One region of the Streptomyces sp. NPDC048636 genome, then DNA from elsewhere that is predicted to be linked to it. Evidence: riboswitches for the same ligand, from Rfam matches in the RefSeq annotation. Region 1 holds a riboswitch; each other region holds the start of a gene.
What was found. A riboswitch is a leader RNA that binds a small molecule or an ion and turns the genes downstream of it on or off. The one in region 1 is predicted to bind cobalamin.
Positions count from the first base shown of each region.

Region 1 (3,190 bases):
CGCACCGTCGCCGAGGTGTGCCGGGAGGTCGCCGCCGCCCTTCCCGCACCCCCCGTCGCACTCGCCCTGACCGGCCAGGGGGACGGTCTGTGGCTACGGGACGCGGCGGGCCGGGCGGTGCGTCCGCCGATCTCATGGATGGACGGCAGGGCGGGCGGGACGGTGGCCCGCTGGCGCGCGGACGGCACCCTGCGCGCGCTGTGGGCGCGCACCGGCTCGGGGGTGTTCCCCGGCTGCCACGCCCCGCTGCTGGCCTGGCTCGCCGAGCACGAACCGCGGTCGCTGGAGCGGGCCGAGGTCGCGGGCTACTGCGTGGACGCGGTCGCCCAGCGGCTGACCGGGGTGATCGGCGTGGACGCCTCCGACGCCTCGCTGCCGTTCCTCGACGTCACCACCCGCCGCTATGTCCAAGACGCGCTGGAGATGTGCGGAATCGCCGCGTACGCACGGCTGTTGCCGGAGCCCGCCGCGCCCGGGGCACTCGCCCCGCTGCACGAGGAGGGCGCCCGGCTGCTCGGACTCCCTGCCGGACTCCCCGTCAGCGCGGGCCCCTACGACCTGCCCGCCTGTGCCATCGGCAGCGGGGTGCGGGAGCTCGGCGACGGTCTGCTGATCGTGGGCACCACACTGGCCTGTCAGGTCCTCACCGACGACGCGCGGTTCGACCCGGCCGCCGACCCGGCCGGCATGTGGCTGTGCACCCCCGACCCCACACGCTGGCTGCGCGCCATGCCCGCGATGGTCGGCACCGCGGCCCTGGAATGGGCGCTGGAGTTCACCGGGGCCACCACCGCCGACCTGGACGCGATACTCGGCAGCAGCCCGCCCGGCGCGCGCGGGGTGACCGCGCTGCCGTTCCTGTCCGGCGCGGGCGAGCGGGCGCCGTTCGTCGAACCCGGCGCCCGGGGACGGCTCGACGGGCTCACCCTCGCCTCGACCCGCGCCGACGCGGTCCGCGCGGTCTGCGAGTCGATCGCCTACGCCGCCCGTCACTGCCTGGAGGCGGCCGGGCTCTCCGCGAGCCTCGCGCTGTGCGGCGGCGGCACCCGGTCCCGGGCCTGGACCCAGCTGTTCGCCGACGTCCTCGGCCGTCCGGTGCGCATCCCGGACGAACCCGAAGTGGGGGCGCGCGGCGCGGTCGCGGTCGCCTGGGAGTGCCTCGGCGAGCCGGTCGACGCGGAGCGCTGGCAGGCCGACGCGCGCACCGTCACACCGGGTCCGGACCGCCGTGAGACCTTCGAACGCGGCTACGCCGACTACCGTTCCCAGCTGGCCCGAGCCCTTGCCGGATGGCGGGAGAAGGCCCCGGAACAGCGGGGGGAAGCGACCCCGCAATAGCACATACGTGGGAAACTCTCCTGTGGACGACACAAGATGTGGGGGCGCGTGCGTCGGCCGACACAAGATGTATGCTCGTGCTCGCTGTCGACGCAGGGGAATCCGGTGGGAATCCGGAACTGTCCCGCAACGGTGTACGTGTGCGCATTTGTGTACCCGTGAGTCCGATGACCTGCCGACGGCCGTCTGAACACGTCCGGGCCTCGCGGGTTGGGCCGTTGGACGCTGCGCGGTGTGCGTTCGTACGGTAGTGCGGATTCGCCATGCCCGTACGCGGCCATCGCTCCTCCCTCCTGGCCCCAGCCGAGCGAGGGAGAACACTTCAGTGACCATCGCGCCCGCCGATCCGGTTTCAGAGGCAGCGGCTTCCCAGGCAGCGGCCGACGCGCCCGGTACCGCCCTGTTGCGGACCCTCACCGGGCTCACCGCCGACCTGCCCGCCACCGACCCCGGCAAGGTCGCGGCCGCCGCCCTGCGCGGCCGCCATCCGGGCTCGGACGAGGCGGAGTTGCGTACCCTCGCGACCGAGGCGGCGGCCGGGCTGATCGCGGAGGAGCCGGAGTACTCCCGGCTGGCCGCGCGGCTGCTGGCCCTGGCGATCACCGAAGAGGCGGCCGGGCAGGGCGCGCTCTCCTTCTCGGCCTCGGTCGCGGTGGGCCACCGCGAAGGGCTGATCGCCGACTCCACCGCCGAGTTCGTCACCGCCCACGCCGCCCGGCTGGACGCCCTGGTGGACCGGGCGCTGGCGGACGGCGCCGACAACCGCTTCGGCTACTTCGGACTGCGCACCCTGTACAGCCGCTATCTGCTGCGCCACCCGACCACCCGTCAGGTGATCGAGACCCCGCAGCACTTCCTGCTCCGGGTCGCCTGCGGGCTGGCCGAGAACCTCAGCGAGCGGGCCGTGGACGAGGTCGCCGAGCTGTACCGGCTCACCAGCACCCTGTCGTACCTGCCCAGCTCCCCCACGCTGTTCAACTCCGGCACCCGGCATCCGCAGATGTCCTCGTGCTATCTGCTGGACTCGCCGCTGGACGAGCTGGACTCGATCTACAACCGCTACCACCAGGTCGCGCGGCTGTCGAAGCACGCGGGCGGTATCGGGCTCTCGTACTCCCGTATCCGGGCCCGCGGTTCGCTGATCCGCGGCACCAACGGGCACTCCAACGGCATCGTGCCGTTCCTGCGCACGCTGGACGCCTCGGTGGCCGCGGTCAACCAGGGCGGCCGGCGCAAGGGCGCGGCCTGTGTCTACCTGGAGACCTGGCACGCGGATATCGAGGAGTTCCTGGAGCTGCGGGACAACACCGGTGAGGAAGCCCGCCGCACCCACAACCTCAACATCGCCCACTGGATCCCGGACGAGTTCATGCGCCGGGTCGAGGCGGACGCCGACTGGTCGCTGTTCTCCCCGGCCGACGCGCCGCAGCTGGTGGACCTGTGGGGCGAGGAGTTCGACGCCGCGTACCGCCGGGCCGAGGCCGAGGGCCGTGCGGTCAAGCAGGTCCCGGCGCGCCAGCTCTACTCCCGGATGATGCGCACCCTGGCGCAGACCGGCAACGGCTGGATGACCTTCAAGGACGCCGCCAACCGCACCGCCAACCAGACCGCCGAGCCCGGCAAGGTCGTCCACTCCTCCAACCTCTGCACCGAGATCCTGGAGGTCACCGACGACGGCGAGACCGCCGTGTGCAACCTCGGGTCGGTCAACCTCGCCGCCCACCTGGGCAAGGGCGCGGACGGGCAGGAGGCGATGGACTGGGAGCGGCTGGACGCCACCGTCCGCACCGCCGTGACCTTCCTCGACCGTGTGGTGGACATCAACTTCTACCCCACCGACGAGGCCGGGGCC
Region 1 is NZ_JBEZHR010000001.1:782,837-786,026, reverse strand. Features, by position in the region: gene AB0C66_RS03625 (FGGY-family carbohydrate kinase) at 1-1,338, shown strand, start outside; cobalamin riboswitch at 1,393-1,533, shown strand; gene AB0C66_RS03620 (ribonucleoside-diphosphate reductase subunit alpha) at 1,664-3,190, shown strand, end outside.

Region 2 (3,190 bases), on a different contig from region 1:
GGCCCCGGGGTCTATGACATCCACTCCCCGCGGGTGCCGGGCACCGACGAGGTGGCCGCCCTGTTGCGCAGGGGTCTCGGGGCCATTCCGGCCGAGCGGCTGTGGGTCAACCCGGACTGCGGTCTGAAGACCCGTGGCTGGCCCGAGGTGCGGGCCTCGCTGGAGAATCTGGTGGCCGCCGCCCGGGAGGTGCGGGCCGCGCCGCCGGGAAGCGCCGGCTGAGGCCCCGGCTCACTCCGCCGCCGTCAGCGGCCGCCCGCAGCGCAGATTCCAGCGCCCGGCGCGGCCGCTGAGCTCGGTGGCGGTCAGCGGGGCGGTGTCGAGCCGCCAGAAGGTGGCGGCGGGGACGCCGAGGGCGTGCACCAGTGCCGCCCGGACCACCGGCGGGTCCGCGACGGCGAGCACCCTCTCCTCGTGCCCTGCCCGGTCCGAAAGCCAGGCCCCGACCCGCTCCAGCAGTTCCAGCAGTGACTCACCGCCGTGCGGGGCCGCCGCCGGATCGGTCAGCCAGGCCGCCATCTCCTCCGGTGTCTGGCGGCCGACCTCGTCCAGCGAGCGGCCCCGCCAGCGGCCCACGTCCAGATCGCGCAGTTCCTCGGTCACCGCGGCGTCCAGGCCCAGCGCCCGTGCGGTCCCGCGGCAGCGTACGGACGGGGCGGTCAGGCTGGTGTCGTGGTGCGGCAGGGCGCCCGCGGCGGCCTCGGCGCGGCGGAGGGCGGACGGGTCCGGCGGGGCGTCGTCGAACCTCACCTGCCGCAACGCGGCGTTGACCGCGGGCGTGACCAGCGTGATACGCACCACCCTGTCCCCCTCATCTGCACCATTCGCCCACGTAGGGGCGCACATTCTGCTACCCGCGCCGTAGCGGTGAACGACTGTCACGCGCTACCGTCTCATGACAACGACGGCGCGACGGAAGTCCGGTGAGAGCCCGGCACGGTCGCGCCACTGTGTGTCCGTCGGAGGATCCCGCACCCGGGAGCCGCCGCCGGACGAGTCAGACCCGGCGCCGTCGTTCGAGTACCCACGACCGGGACGCGCGTTCCCCAGGAGGTTCCACCATGGCTCAGTCCGCCGTTCCCGCGCCCAGCGCACAGCCGGTGCCGGAGATCACTCCGATATCGCTCAAGGCCATCGCCCCCTGGGCCGTCTTCTTCGGCATCCTCATGCTGATCCTGCTCTACTTCGTCGGCGCCGAGCAGGGCGCCACCGCCCTCGTCTCCGGCGAGGATGTGCACGAGTGGGTGCACGACGGGCGCCACCTGCTCGGTTTCCCCTGCCACTGACCCCGGCCGCACCCTCGTCACCTCCAGTTCAGGGGAATCGGAACCGTCATGAACTCCATATCCGTCCGGGCGTTGCTCGTCCGGGGCATGCTCGCGGGCCTCGCCGCCGGAGCGCTGGCCCTCGTGGTGGCCTATCTGCTGGGCGAACCGCGTATCGACTCGGCGATCTCCTTCGAGGAGGCGCACAGCCATGAGCACGGCGGCGTCGAACTCGTCAGCCGCACCATGCAGTCGACCGGTGGCCTCGCCACCGGGGTGCTGATCTACGGCGTCGCCTTCGGTGGCATCGCCTCACTGGCCGTCTGTGTGGCCCTCGGCCGCATCGGCCGGTTCGGGCCGCGCGCCACCGCCGCACTGGTCTCGCTCGGCGCGCTGGTGGCGGTGTACCTCGTGCCGTTCTTCAAGTACCCGGCCAATCCGCCGTCCGTCGGCGACCCGTCCACTCTCGACCAGCGCACCACGCTGTACTTCCTGATGGTGGTGCTCGGGGTGCTGCTGGCGGTGGCCGCGGTCATCCTCGGCAAGCGGCTGGCGCCGCGGCTGGGCAATTGGAACGCGGCCGTGGCCGCATCGGTGGCCTTCGTGGCGGCGGTCGGGCTGGCCTATGCCTTCCTCCCGTCGTTCAACGAGGTGCCCGAGCACTTCCCGGCGGCCCTGCTGTGGGAGTTCCGGCTGGCGGCCCTCGCCATCCAGTGCACCCTGTGGATCTCCTTCGGGCTGATCTTCGGCCAGCTCGCCGAGCGTCAGCTCACCCCGCGTCCGGCGGCCGGTACGGTCGACCGGACACCGGAGGCGGCCGACGCGAACGGCGCCGCCACCGCCGCCCGCTGATCTCACGGCCGATACCCGGGCCGCCACCGCATCCGGATTCCACCGGAGCGGTGGCGGCCCGGCGCGTTTCCGGACACCCGCGGTGGCCGCACCGATAGCACCCTCCGCACCGGGATGACCCGGGTGGCGGACCGCCGCCACCCGCGGAGCGCAACTACGGGTGCAGACCGGCCAGAACCCCCGCACGGTTGACATATCCGATGTCGCCTAGCTGGCTGGGGTGCTGTGGAATGCGCGTAACCGGACTGGGGCACGCTGGACTGTTCATCGAAACCGCGGCGGGATCGGTGCTCTGCGACCCGTGGGTCAACCCCGCCTTCTTCGGCTCATGGTTCCCGTTCCCGGACAACACCGACCTGGACTGGGCCCACTACGGGCGCTCTGCCGACTATCTGTACGTCTCCCATCTGCACCGGGACCACTTCGACGCGGAGAATCTGCGCCGGAACGTCCGCAAGGACATCACGGTGCTGCTGCCCGCCTTCGCCACCGATGAACTGGAGCGTGAACTGCGGGGGCTCGGCTTCACCCGCTTCCTGCGCACCCGGACCGGTGTGCCGGTGGAGCGCGACGGTCTGCGCATCATGATCACCGCGCTGACCGGGCCCGGTGACGGCCCCATCGGCGACTCCGCGCTCTCGCTCGACGACGGGCGGACCGTACTGCTCAACCAGAACGACGCGCATCCGCTGGACATCGCGGCCATCCGGGAGTTCGGCGAGGTGGACGCGTACTTCGTGCAGTTCTCGGGAGCGATCTGGTATCCGATGGTGTACCAGCTGCCGCTGTCCGCGAAGCAGGAGTTCGCCGCGCGCAAGCGCAAGGGCCAGTTCGAGCGGGCGCTGCGGTATATCGACGCGGTGCAGGCGGCGCATGTGTTCCCCAACGCGGGTCCGCCCTGCTTCCTCGACGAGGCGCTCTTCCAGCACAACGGCACCGGCCGGGACGGGGAGAGCATCTTCGTCGACCAGGTGGAGTTCCTGCGGGAACTGGCCGTGGCGCGGCCCGAGGTGCAGGCGCATCTGCTGCTGCCGGGCACGGTAGCGGAGCCGGAGGACACCGCGTGCAAGCTC
Region 2 is NZ_JBEZHR010000014.1:194,330-197,519, forward strand. Features, by position in the region: gene metE (5-methyltetrahydropteroyltriglutamate--homocysteine S-methyltransferase) at 1-222, shown strand, start outside; gene AB0C66_RS29650 (histidine phosphatase family protein) at 232-801, opposite strand; cobalamin riboswitch at 867-1,026, shown strand; gene AB0C66_RS29655 (CbtB-domain containing protein) at 1,062-1,286, shown strand; gene AB0C66_RS29660 (CbtA family protein) at 1,335-2,117, shown strand; gene AB0C66_RS29665 (Rieske 2Fe-2S domain-containing protein) at 2,348-3,190, shown strand, end outside.
Region 2: linked by a shared signal. The riboswitch ahead of AB0C66_RS29655 (CbtB-domain containing protein) and the one ahead of AB0C66_RS03620 (ribonucleoside-diphosphate reductase subunit alpha) in region 1 are both predicted to bind cobalamin.

Region 3 (3,190 bases), on a different contig from region 1:
GGAGAGGTAGCCCGCGATGGACGGGCACCCCGAGGCGAGGGTCTCGAAGACCAGGACGCCATCCGCCCGGGCCAGTCCGCAACCGCCGGACGCCTCGCGGACGTAGACCCCGCCGAGCCCCAGTCCGGCGGCCTTGCGGAGCACATCGAGCGGGAAGTGTTTGTCCTGGTCCCATCGGACCGCGTGCGGGGCGAGATGGTCCTGGGCGAAGTCGAGTGTGGTCTCGACGAGGGCTTGCTGCTCGTCGGTGAGCAGGGTGGTGGTCATCGCGCTCATCCCATCGTGGGAATGGTGAAGCTGGCCCCCTCGCGCAGCCCGGCGGGCCAGCGCGAGGTGACGGTCTTGGTGCGGGTGTAGAAGCGGATGGCGTCCGGGCCGTGCTGGTTGAGGTCGCCGAAGCCGGAGCGCTTCCAGCCGCCGAAGGTGTGGTAGGCGACGGGTACCGGGATGGGCACGTTCACGCCGATCATGCCGGTGTTCACCCGCCGGGTGAAGTCGCGGGCGGTGTCGCCGTCCCGGGTGAAGATCGCGACGCCGTTGCCGTAGGCGTGTTCACTCGGCAGGCGCAGCGCCTCCTCATAGTCCGCGGCGCGCACGACACAGAGGACGGGGCCGAAGATCTCCTCCTGGTGAACGCGCATCCCCGGGGTGACCCGGTCGAAGAGCGAGGCACCGGCGAAGAAACCGTTCTCATGGCCGGGCAGAACGAACTCCCTGCCGTCGACGACGAGTTCGGCGCCCTCCTCGACACCGAGGTCGACATAGGACCGCACCCGGTCGACGGCGTCCCGGCCGACCAGCGGGCCGAAGTCGGCCTCAGGGTCGTCGCTGCGGCCGATCCGCAACGTGCTGATGCGTTCCTTCAGACGGGAGACGAGGGCGTCGGCGGTGTCCTCGCCCACCGGGACGGCGACCGAGATCGCCATACAGCGCTCACCCGCCGAGCCGTATCCGGCCCCGATCAACGCGTCGACGGCCTGGTCCATATCGGCGTCCGGCATCACGATCATGTGGTTCTTGGCGCCGCCGAAGCACTGGGCGCGCTTGCCGTGGGCGGCGGCGGTGGCGTAGACGTGCGCGGCGATGGGCGTGGAGCCGACAAAGCCGAGCGCCGCGACGCGGGGATCCTCCAGGAGGGTGTCCACGGCCTCCCGGCCACCGTTGACCACATTGAGGACACCGGGCGGCAGACCCGCCTCCAGGAACAGTTCGGCCAGCCGCAGCGGGACGGACGGGGCGCGCTCGGAGGGTTTGAGGATGAAGGAGTTTCCGCAGGCCAGGGCCGGAGCCGCCTTCCACAGAGGGATCATCGCGGGGAAGTTGAACGGGGTGATCCCGGCCACCACACCGAGGGGCGCCCGCAGCGAGTGGACGTCGATGCCGGTACCGGCGTTGTCGGTGAACTCGCCCTTCAGCAGATGCGGGATGCCCGCGGCGAACTCCACGACCTCCAGTCCGCGCTGGAGGTCGCCATGCGCGTCGGCGACCGTCTTGCCGTGTTCGGACGACAGCAGCCGGGCCAGGGTGTCCTTCTCCCCCTCGACGAGCTGGAGGAACCGGAGGAGGACCCGGGCGCGGCGCTGAGGGTTCCACTCTCCCCATGCGCGCTGCGCGTGCGCGGCGTCGGCGATCGCCGCCTCGGTCTCCGCCCGGCTCGCGAGGGGGACACGGGCCTGGATCCCGCCGGTGTTGGGGTCGTACACCTCGCCGTAGGACCCCGAGGTGCCGGGGGTGTGCTTGCCGCCGATGAAGTGGGTCAACTCACGTGTGTGCGGGGGGTGTTGCTCGCGGACCATGAATGCCTGCTCTCGTCAGGTGATCCGGATGGCGCGCCGTCCCGCCGCACACGGACGCGGGGCGTACGGGTGCGAGGGCGGCGCGAGATCGCGTATGGCGGTGAACCGTCAGGTGGTGACGGCCGGATGCCGGAGAACTCCTCGGCGCGGCAGCGCCCGCAGGGCGGTTCCGCCGGGATCGTGAATGCGCACCGGTGCCATGCGTGTCAGCTCCATCCTCGTGGAAAACACGGAACATCCCGCGGCCGGTATCCTGACTCCCGGATCAGCGCGCGCCGTCCGCCTTCCCGACATCCAGCTCGTCAGTGGCGTTCTGCTCGACGGCGTACTCCCCGGTCACAGTGGCGGGACCGCGCCGGAATCACACCGGCTTCCCTGCACCGCGGGCCTTCCCCACGACTATATAGTTGGACGTCCTAGTAAATCCAGCACATCCCGCACACCGGCCGTCGGCCCGGATCAGTGCGGCGCGTACGCATCGAAGTCGGTGCGGGCGACGTACGCGGAGAAGTCGCGGGGCGAGCGGCCGAGCGCCTTGTACACGCCATCGGTAACCGTCGCCCCGCGCTCTTCGCGGATGTGCCGGAGCACGGTGATCACTTCGTCGGCCACCGAGTCCTGGTATCCGGCAGTGGCCAGGTCGGCGCGGTAGGCGTCCTCGGTCACGGGGACGAAGCGCAGCGGCCGACCCGCGGCGCGGGCGATCTCCGCGACGGCCTCGGCGAAGCTCAGCGAACGCGGTCCCGACAGGATGTAGGTCTGCCCGGTGTGCCGGTCGTCGATGAGTGCCTCGGCCGCGACGTCGGCCAGGTCGTCGAGGTCGACGAAGGGTTCCCGGCCATCACCGGTGGGCAGCCGGAGCTCGCCCTGCTCGCCGAGGAGGGGGGCGAAGAAATCGAGCTCGGTGAAGTTCTGCGCGAACCAGGTGGGGCGCAGGATCGTCCAGCGCAGCCCGGAAGCGGTCACGGCCTCCTCGGTGGCGAGGTGTGCGCCGCCCATTTCGCCCCACGGCCGGGCGGAGAGCAGCACCAGGCGTCGGACTCCGGCGCGGCCAGCCGTGGCGGCGAAGTCGCGGACCTCGGCCGGTGCGCCGGGGCCTTGCGAGTCGACGACATAGACGGCGTCGATGCCGGTCAGGGCCGGCTGCCAGGTGGTGCGGTCGGCCCAGTCGAAGCGGACCGGGCCCCGCCGTGAGGCCACGGCGGGTTCGAGACCGCGCCGGCGAAGAGCGGCGGCGACGCGGCGGCCGGTCTTACCGGTACCACCGAGGACGAGAACGTGGGGAAGGTTTGTCGTCATGTCTCCAGCACACCTCGCTGGTGCGGCACAAGCGATGGCTGATGCGATCGATTCGATGTCCGCCCGTCTCATCCGAGCTGGTTTCCCGCCCGGGA
Region 3 is NZ_JBEZHR010000004.1:478,189-481,378, forward strand. Features, by position in the region: gene AB0C66_RS14835 (acyl-CoA dehydrogenase family protein) at 1-267, opposite strand, end outside; gene AB0C66_RS14840 (CoA-acylating methylmalonate-semialdehyde dehydrogenase) at 273-1,796, opposite strand; cobalamin riboswitch at 2,022-2,196, opposite strand; gene AB0C66_RS14845 (NAD(P)H-binding protein) at 2,256-3,095, opposite strand.
Region 3: linked by a shared signal. The riboswitch ahead of AB0C66_RS14840 (CoA-acylating methylmalonate-semialdehyde dehydrogenase) and the one ahead of AB0C66_RS03620 (ribonucleoside-diphosphate reductase subunit alpha) in region 1 are both predicted to bind cobalamin.

Region 4 (3,190 bases), on a different contig from region 1:
GTCCGCCGCGGCCAGGGCGCCCTGCCGGGTGAACCCCGGGAGCACCACGCCGCGCCAGGGTGTCACACGCAGCTCATCGGCCCCGTCCCGGGAGGCGAGCGCGGCGAGCAGCCGCCACTGTGCGGCGCTCATCCGGCCGAGCGGCACCGCCACGGACACCGTGTGGCGCCCGTCCGGTCCGGCCACCGTCCCCGGCGTGGGGCCGTGGTGTGCCGCTCCCGGACCGAGTTCAGGTGGTTCAGGGCCGGTGTCCGTGTGATGACCGATGCCCGCCTCGCCGAGTCGTGCCGCCAATCCTTCGGCCGTCACGGCGTGTTGCGCGGGGAGCTCCCACACCCGCCAGGCCCGGATGCCGCTTTCGTCCGCACAGATGAGGAATTCCAGGGCCGCCAGCGCGGCGGCGCGCGGTGCGTCCCCGGCCGCCGTGACACGCACCACGGCACCGGCCGGACCTTCGGATCCGGCGGATCCCATCCGCAGTACGGCGCCGCCGTCCGGTGTTGCGATCAATGTCACATCCGCGCCCAGGGCGGCGATATCGCCCCGTCCGTCGTCCAGCGCGAACAGAAATCGCCCCGACAACTCCGACAATCTCGACAAGCCCGTCGACTCGCCGGGTCCGGCCGCGCAGAGCAGCGCGTCCAACTCCCGTGCCCACACGGAGGTGTCGGCGTGTCCGGCGCCGTCGAGACCGGCCAGCGGTGACGCCACGATGTTGCGCACCCGGTCGTGCGCGTCCGACGGCAGCAGTCCGGCCGTCCGCAACCGCTCCGCCAGCCGCGCTCCGCACCCCTCGTCCAGCCCGCGCAGCTGGAGATTTCCCCGGGAGGTGAGGTCCACCCGGCCATCGCCCAACTCCTCGCTCGCCCCGGCGAGCGCCTCGGCCTGACAACCCGTCAGCAAGCCTCCGGGCAGCCGGATACGGGCCAGTGCGCCGTCATGCGCCGAGTGAAGCCGCAGTGCGCCGGGGCATGCGTCATCGCGCCCACCGCGAGCGGCAGAGACCGCCCGGACCGCGGCGGAGCGGGCCCGGACACCGGCGACGGGCGTTTGATCCCCTGGTGGGACGGTTGTCGGGGGGAGGGGCATGGCGGCGAGCATACCGACGATTCCCCGGCCCTCTCCGTCCCGTGGCAGGTCAGCAACGCTTACTATGCTCAGCGGCGGGCCGTCCCGGCTCGCCGGACGCAACAGACGGCGTCAGGGGAGGAAGCCGGTGTGATTCCGGCGCGGTCCCGCCACTGTGAGCACGGCAGCAGCCGGGCGAGCCAGGAACTCCCGCCGTCTTCAACCCGCCCGGGGCGCGGACCCCGAGGAAGGCGCCGAGCCATGATTCTGCTGCTGTCGACGTCCGACACCGACCTGCTCAGTGCCCGTGCCGCCACGGGCCCGGTGCCGTACCGCCTGGCCAATCCGGCCCGGCTCGCACTCGACGACCTTCCCGGCCTCCTCGAGGGCGTCGACCTCGTCGTCGTACGGCTGCTCGGCGGTGTCCGCGCCTGGCAGGAGGGGCTCGACGTACTGCTCGCGGGCGACCGTCCCGTGGTGGTCCTCACCGGTGAACAGGCCCCGGACGCCCAGCTCATGGAGGCGTCCACGGTCCCGGTCGGTATCGCCGCCGAGGCCCACGCCTACCTCGCCCACGGCGGTCCCGGAAACCTGGATCAGCTGGCCCGCTTCCTCTCCGACACCGTGCTGCTCACCGGCCACGGTTTCGCACCGCCCGCCCCCGCCCCCACCTGGGGCGCGCTGGACCGCACCGCGCGTACGGCCGGCGGCCCCACCGTGGCGGTGCTCTACTACCGTGCCCACCACATGAGCGGCAACACGGCCTTCGTCGAGGCCCTGTGCCGGGCCGTGGAGGACGCCGGGGGCCGTCCGCTCCCGCTCTTCGTCGCCTCGCTGCGCGCCCCCGAGACCGAGCTGATCGAGGCCCTCGGCGCGGCCGACGCGGTGGTCACCACCGTGCTCGCCGCCGGTGGCACCCGGCCCGCCGACGCCTCCGCGGGCGGCGACGACGAGGCGTGGGACGCGGGCGCGCTCGCCCGGCTCGACGTCCCCGTGCTCCAGGCGCTGTGTCTGACCGGTTCACGCACCGCCTGGGAGGCGAACGACGAGGGGCTCTCCCCGCTGGACGCCGCGACCCAGGTCGCCGTCCCCGAGTTCGACGGCCGTCTCATCACCGTGCCGTTCTCCTTCAAGGAGGTCGACGAGGACGGGCTGCCCGTGTACGTCGCCGACCCCGAGCGCGCCGCGCGTGTCGCCGGAATCGCGGTACGACACGCCCGGCTGCGCCACATACCCGCCGCGGAGAAGCGTCTCGCGCTGGTGCTCTCGGCCTACCCGACCAAGCACTCCCGGATCGGCAACGCCGTCGGCCTCGACACCCCCGCCAGCGCCGTCGCCCTGCTGCGCCGGCTCCGCGCCGAGGGCTACGACCTCGGCCCGGAGGAAGGGCCGGACGCGGTCCCGGGTCTGGTCTCCGGCGACGGCGACGACCTGATCCGCGCCCTCATCGACGCGGGCGGCCATGACCAGGAGTGGCTGACCGAGGAGCAGCTCGCCGCCAACCCGGTCCGCGTCCCCGCCGCCGACTACCGCCGCTGGTACGCCACCCTGCCCGAGCAGCTGCGCGACGCGGTCGAGGAGCACTGGGGGCCGCCGCCCGGCGAGATGTTCGTCGACACCAGCCGCAACCCGGACGGCGATATCGTGCTGGCCGCGCTGCGCCACGGCAACCTCCTGATCGTCATCCAGCCGCCGCGCGGCTTCGGCGAGAACCCCATCGCCATCTACCACGACCCCGATCTGCCGCCCTCCCACCACTACCTGGCCGCCTACCGCTGGATGGCCACCCCGCGGGCCGACGGCGGCTTCGGCGCCGACGCCATGGTGCACCTGGGCAAACACGGCAACCTGGAGTGGCTGCCCGGCAAGAACGCGGGGCTGTCCGCCGCCTGCGGCCCCGACGCCGCGCTCGGCGATCTGCCGCTGGTCTACCCGTTCCTGGTGAACGACCCGGGCGAGGGCACCCAGGCCAAGCGCCGGGTCCACGCCACCCTGGTCGACCACCTGGTGCCGCCGATGGCCCGCGCCGACTCCTACGGGGATATCGCGCGCCTGGAGCAGCTGCTCGACGAGTACGCCGCCATCTCCGCGATGGACCCGGCCAAGCTGCCCGCCATCCGCG
Region 4 is NZ_JBEZHR010000016.1:139,785-142,974, forward strand. Features, by position in the region: gene cobG (precorrin-3B synthase) at 1-1,101, opposite strand, end outside; cobalamin riboswitch at 1,148-1,298, shown strand; gene cobN (cobaltochelatase subunit CobN) at 1,330-3,190, shown strand, end outside.
Region 4: linked by a shared signal. The riboswitch ahead of cobN (cobaltochelatase subunit CobN) and the one ahead of AB0C66_RS03620 (ribonucleoside-diphosphate reductase subunit alpha) in region 1 are both predicted to bind cobalamin.